Regions from separate parts of the Streptosporangium sp. NPDC000563 genome, predicted to be linked through region 1. Evidence: predicted binding sites of a transcription regulator. Region 1 holds the regulator's gene; each other region holds the start of a gene.
The links. Region 1 encodes LexA, which represses DNA repair genes until DNA is damaged. Its sites were predicted from a motif close to TCGAACANNTGTTCGA; they were not measured.
Positions count from the first base shown of each region.

Region 2: ruvC (crossover junction endodeoxyribonuclease RuvC) is a predicted target of LexA. The motif match lies at 1,456-1,471, and genes of this name have one in related genera.
Region 3: ABT352_RS28550 (SAV_6107 family HEPN domain-containing protein) is a predicted target of LexA. The motif match lies at 680-695, and genes of this name have one in related genera.

Region 1 covers NZ_JBEPDA010000006.1:143,519-145,780, forward strand. The annotation lists gene leuS (leucine--tRNA ligase) at 1-491, shown strand, start outside; gene lexA (transcriptional repressor LexA) at 965-1,675, opposite strand.
Region 2 covers NZ_JBEPDA010000024.1:56,491-58,752, forward strand. The annotation lists gene ABT352_RS34205 (cation:proton antiporter) at 69-1,346, shown strand; gene ruvC (crossover junction endodeoxyribonuclease RuvC) at 1,504-2,091, shown strand; gene ruvA (Holliday junction branch migration protein RuvA) at 2,088-2,262, shown strand, end outside.
Region 3 covers NZ_JBEPDA010000016.1:54,231-56,492, forward strand. The annotation lists gene ABT352_RS28545 (L,D-transpeptidase family protein) at 1-566, shown strand, start outside; gene ABT352_RS28550 (SAV_6107 family HEPN domain-containing protein) at 944-1,390, shown strand; gene ABT352_RS28555 (PP2C family protein-serine/threonine phosphatase) at 1,660-2,262, opposite strand, start outside.

The DNA of each region.
Region 1 (2,262 bases):
CGGGAGACCTGAACCTGCGCAAGGTCGTCCACCACACCATCGACGAGGTCACCAAGCTGGTCGAGTCGCACCGCTTCAACGTCGCGGTGGCCCGCATGATGGAGCTGACGAGCGCGGCACGCAAGGCCATCGACTCCGGCCCCGGAGCCGCCGACCCGGCGGTCAGGGAGGCCGCCGAGACCCTCGCGGTCATGCTGTCCCTGGTCGCGCCGTACGCGGCGGAGGAGGGCTGGGAGCGGCTGGGACACGCCGCCTCGGTCGCCACCGCGGGCTGGCCGGTGGCCGACCCGGCGCTGCTGGTCCAGGAGTCGGTCACCTGCGTCGTCCAGGTCGCGGGCAAGGTGCGCGACCGGCTGGAGGTCTCCCCGGAGATCTCCGAGGCGGACCTGGAGTCGCTGGCCCTGCGGTCGGAGAAGGTTCAGCCCTTCCTGTCCGGCACGCCGCGCAAGGTGATCGTCCGCGCGCCCAAGCTGGTCAACATCGTGCCGTAGTCGTCCCGCGTGCCCTCGGGCCGCGGACGACTGAGTGACCGTCGTGGCCGCGGACGTCTCGCGGGGTCGCTACGGACTCGGGGTGCCCTTGCGAGGGCACCCCGGGTGTCGCGCGTCAACTCGGCCGGCGTGTCCCCGTGACCACTTCGGGGGAGAACCCGTGCCGCTTCAAGCGGCGGGCCTCCATCTCGGCCTCGCCGGGTGGGTTTCCGTGCCCGCCGGCGAGAGATCTTCCCGGGGATGTCCCATCACCTGAGAACGCCGGATGGGGCCCGACATCAGATGTCGGGCCCCATCCGGCGTGTCGTTCTATGGCGTGTCGCACAGAAAGCCGGAGGCGCGTGATGCCGAGCTCGCGTAACCACGGTGTGGCTCGGTCCGGACCCGCGTGCCGGGTGACGCTCTCAGACGGCGACGCCTCCACGGGCCGGAGCCCGTGGAGAGCGGTGAGGAGCCTGCGTGGGACGCTCGCGTCAGAGCTTGCGGAGGACCGCGACGACCTTGCCGAGCACGGTGGCCTCGTCGCCGGGGATCGGGTCGTAGTTGGGGTTGTGCGGGACCAGCCAGACGTGGCCGTCTCTGCGCTTGAAGGTCTTGACCGTGGCCTCGCCGTCGATCATCGCGGCGACCACGTCGCCGTTGTCGGCGACCGGCTGCTGGCGCACGACCACCCAGTCACCGTTGGCGATGGCGGCCTCGATCATCGAGTCGCCGGTCACCTGGAGGAGGAAGAGCGTGCCCTCACCGACAAGCTGCCTGGGCAGGGCGAAGACGTCTTCGATGCTCTCCTCGGCGAGGATGGGGCCACCGGCGGCGATCTGACCGACGAGGGGCACATAGGCGGCGGTCGGACGGCTGACCGGAGTCTCGTCCTCGCCGGAGTCGGGGTCAACCCACAGCACGGGCTCGCCGGGAAGGCGGACCTCCAAGGCGCGGGGGCGGTGCGGATCACGCCGCAGGTAGCCCTTGCGCTGCAAAGCCGTCAACTGGTGCGACACGCTGGAGGTGCTGGTGAGCTGCACCGCTTCGCCGATCTCCCGCATGGACGGCGGATAGCCGCGCTGCTGCACGGAATCGCGGATCACCTCAAGGATCTTCCGCTGCCTGGGGGTGAGGCCAAGGGAGTCACGCCTTCGCACCGCCAGGTCGCTGGCGGCCGAACCGTTCTCGTTGTGCTGGCTCATACGAACTCCTCGCCTCCCGGTCTGTATTTAAGACGTCGCACACAGCGACCATACCTCGGCCGAAGATCATACTCAAACAATTGTTCGAATGTCCTCGAAATCGGCGACGCCGTGGTGTACAACATCGTACGGGAGTTTGATCGACATCGTGTTCGATTCACCGATCTTTCTTCGACATGTGTTCGGCCAGGTCGAGGGGATGGGGGGCCACCGTGAAACCGACCGCGACGACACCACGATCCAGGATCGCGCCGAGGTCCCGGGCGGCGCAGCGATCACCGGGAGCGCCGCGCCTGCGGCTCGTGCCGCCCCCGAGACCGGAGCCGGAGCCCGGTCCCGCGCCGGAGCCCGGGCGGAGGTCCGAGGCGAAGCAGGGGTGGGAGGCCGTGTGGGACTCGGTGCCGGTGTCGGGACCTGTGCCGAGGGCGCGCCTCGGCCGTGAGCCGGGGCGAAGGTCCGGGGGGGAGCCCGAGCGGGTCTTCGAGCGTGAGCCCGGGCGAGGATCCGGCCGTGAGGCTGCGCGAAGGTCCGGCCGCGAGATGAGACGGGAATCCGCTCGGGAGTCCGGGCGAAAGCGTGGGCGGGAG
Region 2 (2,262 bases), on a different contig from region 1:
TCCGATTTTTCGGACCTCGCGCTGCTCGTGAGGTTTGTCCGCGTGGTCCAGGGCAGATCACGCGGACAATGGGCAATCCTGACCTCATCTTCGCCGTGGCGGGCGTTGCCGCGCTGCTCGCGGCCACACTGCCGCGACTTCTCAACCGCCGCCCCTTCTCGCTGCCCCTCGCCTGCCTGCTGGTCGGCCTGGTCCTCTACGCCCTGCCCCTGGAGCTGCCCGATCCCGATCCGGTGGCTCACCGGACACTGGTCGAGCACGTCACCGAGATCTGCGTGCTGGTCTCGCTCATGGGCGCGGGGCTGGCCATCAACCGGCCCTTCGGGCGGCGCGGCTGGTCCTCGACCTGGCGCCTGCTCGGGTGGACGCTCCCGCTCACCGTCCTCGCCGTGGCCGCCGCCGCGTACGGCCTGCTCGGCTGGCCCCTCGCGGCGGCGTTGCTGCTGGGCGCGGTCCTCGCGCCGACCGACCCGGTGCTCGCCTCCGACGTTCAGGTCGGCGAGCCCGTCGACTCGGAGAAGGCCGACGACGAGGTCCGCTTCGCCCTCACCTCCGAGGCGGGCCTCAACGACGGCCTGGCCTTCCCCCTGGTGTACGCCGCCATCACGCTGGCCGTCAGCGGGGGGACCGGCTGGATCGGCGAGTGGGCGCTGGTGGACCTGCTCTACCGGTGCGTCGCGGGCGTGGTGTGCGGCCTGCTGATCGGCAAAGGGCTGGGGCGGCTGTTCTTCCGTGCCGAGAAGCCCGACCTGCGGCTGGCCGAGCACCGCGACGGCTTCGTGGCGCTGGCCGCGACGTTCCTGGCCTACGGCCTCACCGAGCTGGTGCACGGGTACGGCTTCATCGCGGTGTTCGTGACCGCCTGCACCATCAGGGCGGCCGAGCGCAGCCACGGCTACAACGGGGTGCTGCACGGCTTCATAGAGCAGATCGAGCGGCTGTTCACCGCCTGGCTGCTCCTGCTGCTCGGAGGCTTCGTCGCGGTGGGGGGACTGTCCGCGCTCACCTGGCGGGGAGCCGTGGTCGGCCTGTCGCTGCTGCTCGTCATCCGGCCGCTGGTCGGGTGGCTCTCCCTGCTGAGAGGCGGGGCGGGGCCGCGCGAGCGCGTCGTGGCGGCGTTCTTCGGCGTCCGCGGCATCGGCTCGTTGTTCTACCTCGCCTACGCCCTCGGCCAGGCCGACTTCGGCGTACCCGCCGAGGAGATCTGGGCCGTGGTCGCCTTCACCGCGACGGCCTCCCTGGTGATCCACGGAATCTCGGCCTCGCCGGTGATGAACCGCCTGGACCTGCTGCGCGACCGGGCAGGGAACGACCGTGACGCGGAACCCGCCACCCAGCACCCGTGAGACGGATCCCCTGGAGGCGGCGAGGCGTGAGCAGGTGCCTGCCGCTCCGCCTCTCGACGGGCCGGGGGAGAGCCGTGCGCGGGATGCTCTCACGCGGTAGAGTCTGCCACCGAACAGATGTTCGGCGAGCGGAGGCGTGTCGGTGCGATTGCCCGAGTTGCGGGTGATGGGGGTTGATCCGGGGCTCACCCGATGCGGGCTCGGCGCCGTCGAGGGGCGGCCCGGCGCACCGCTGAGCCTGATCAAAGCGGGGGTCGTCCGCACCCCCGCCGACGACGAGATCGGCGCCCGGTTGGTGGCGATCGAGGCGGGCATCGAGCAGTGGCTCGACGAGGTCCGGCCCGACGCGGTGGCCGTGGAGCGGGTCTTCGCCCAGCACAACCTCAGGACCGTGATGGGCACCGCCCAGGCCTCCGCCGTGGCGATCCTGTGCGCCTCCCGCAGGGGCCTGCCGGTCGCGCTGCACACGCCGTCCGAGGTCAAGGCCGCGATCACCGGCAGCGGCACGGCGGACAAGCAGCAGGTCGGCACGATGGTGACCCGCCTGCTGAGGCTGGACGCGATGCCCAAGCCCGCCGACGCCGCCGACGCGCTCGCCCTCGCGATCTGCCACGTGTGGCGGGGCGGGGCACAGAGCAGGCTGGCCGAGGCCGCCGCGAAGGCCGCGAGCGCCTCCGGCACGACCCCCGCCGCCTACTTCCGGAGTCGTGGCAGGGCCGGACACCCGAGAGGAACCGCGAAGTGATCGCCTCGGTGCGAGGACAGGTGACCGCGATCGCGCCCGACGGTGCGGTCGTCGAGGTCGGCGGGGTGGGAGTTCTCGTGCACTGCACGCCGGGCACCCTGGCGACGCTCAGGACGGGGGAGGAGGCCAGGCTGGCCACCTCGCTGGTGGTCCGCGAGGAGTCGCTCACGC
Region 3 (2,262 bases), on a different contig from region 1:
GCTACGCCCCGGGCAGGATCGACGGCCGCTACGGCGGGGCGACCCTGACGGCGATCTGGGCCTTCCAGAAGGTGAACGGCATCTCGCCGACCAGTACCGTGGCACGCAGGACCTGGGACGCTCTGGAGGCTCCCCTGGCGCCGAAGGTGCTCGTCCCCAACGGCAAGCCGACCCGGGTGGAGGTCAACCTCGCCAAGCAGGTGATGGTCCTCTACGTGAACGGCACGGTGAAGCTGATCAGCCACACCTCCTCCGGCAGCGGGATCGCCTACTGCGAGACGGCCACCTGGGAGGGCAGGACCCAGCGGTTCTGCGGCGACGCGCGCACGCCGACCGGCGACTACAAGACCACCTGGCGCAGGGACGGCTGGCACAAGTCCTACCTGGGCCAGCTCTACAACCCGATCTTCTTCAACGGGGGCATCGCCTTCCACGGCGCGCTGTCGGTGCCGCTGGCGCCCGCCTCCCACGGTTGTGTACGACTGCCGATGCACGTGGCGGAGGTCCTTCCCGGGCTGCTCGGTACGGGGGTGCCGGTGCACGTCCGAGGCAGGTTCGTCCGGTAGGGGCGAGCCGGCGGAACGCGATCCGCCGGTCGTGCCCGCGCCGGTCGAGAGCAGGGGCCCCGGGAGACGGTGATCTCCCGGGGCCCTTTTCGCGTGCTCCAGGGACCCGAAGATCGAACCTTTGTTCGTCGTTTTACTTGACAGTATTAGTGATCGAATTTATGTTCGATGTGATGACACGGGGCTCGCGGCTCGTGTTCCAAGAGCGGCCGATCGGGTCCATGTCGTCGGCGGAGACGATCGGACCAGGTCAGGGCGGACGGGGAGAGGGGAAGCTCCTCGTCCGGCCGTCCGGCGGATTTGTCGGTGGGGTCTGCGAATGTGATACCACCGGCGAAAACGCCGGAGCCGCTTGCGACCAAGGAGGCTGAAGCGCTATGACCCCTCGGCTCGGCGATTCCGGTGGGCCCCGGCTGTCCCCCACGGTGCGGGCACACCTCTCAGACGCGCGCGACTGCCTCGAAGAGGCCGCCGCCGCCCGGACCTCCGCCGCGCGTTACGTCGCGGCCCACCTCGCCGCGCTCAGGGCGGCAGCCGCCGTCCTGGCGGCCCGTCCCCGTCCGATGCAGGGGCGCAGGCGCAGGCTGCGCAGCGCCTGGGAGCTGCTGCCCGAGGCCGAGCCCCGCCTGGCCGAGTGGGCACCCTACTTCGAGACGAGCGCGGCCAAGCGGGCCGCCGCCGAGGCGGGCCTGACCCGCACGGTGTCCTCGCGAGACGCCGAGGAGCTCATCTCCGAGGCTGAGCGGTTCGTCAGCACCGTGGAGAAGCTGCTCGGTGTCCCGAGCCAGCCCATGCTCCCGGGCCGGATCCCGCTAGCCGGTTAGAGCGGGAGCGGTCCTCCACCCGGGAGCGGCCGCCCGAGCTCATCGGCGGCGTCCCCGTACGTCTCGCCTCCGCCGGTCCCGCCGGCGGGCGCAGGGCGTACGGGGACGTTCTCGTGCCGTCGTCCCCTCGCGCCTCGTTGTTCTCCCAGGCTTTTCTCGCGCCGGTCTTCTCTCACGCCGCCGTGAAGCCGTTGCCGGTGTTCTCTCACGCCGCCGTGAAGCCGGTTTCGCGCCGCCGTTCCCGCTCGGGGCCCTGTCGGCGCTCTTCCTCACGCCGCCGTGGAGTTCTGGCGGGCGGCGCGCTGGCGCAGCAGGAGCATCGCGGCGTCGTCGCTCAGCGGCCTGCCCACGTGGCCGAGCAGGTCGGCGCGCAGGGCGTCCAGCGAGCCCTGGGGATCGTCGCCCTCCAGCAGGTGCGCCCGCTCCAGCAGCGGATAGAACTCGCCCGCGTCGTCGCGTGCCTCGATGACCCCGTCGGTGTAGAAGAGGACCTGGTCGCCGGGCTCGAAGGGGATGTGGTGCGGCCGCGGCTCGACGGCCTTGAGGGCGCTCATGCCCAGCGGGAGCGCCTCGTCCGGGGGGTCGGCGAACCAGACCCCGCCGTCGGCGTCGAGCACCAGGGGCGCCGGGTGGCCGCAGTTGATGACGGTGATGGTGGAATCGCCGCTGATCTCGGCCAGCACGGCGGTCACGAACTGCTCGCCGGACAGCTCGCGGGTCAGGGCGTTCTCCAGGCGGCCCACGACGCCCTGGAGCGTCCTCTCGTCGTGGGCCGCCTCACGGAAGGCCCCGAGCGCGACCGCGGCCGTCTCCACGGCCTCCAGGCCCTTGCCCTGGACGTCTCCCACGATGATCCGCACCCCGTGCGGGGT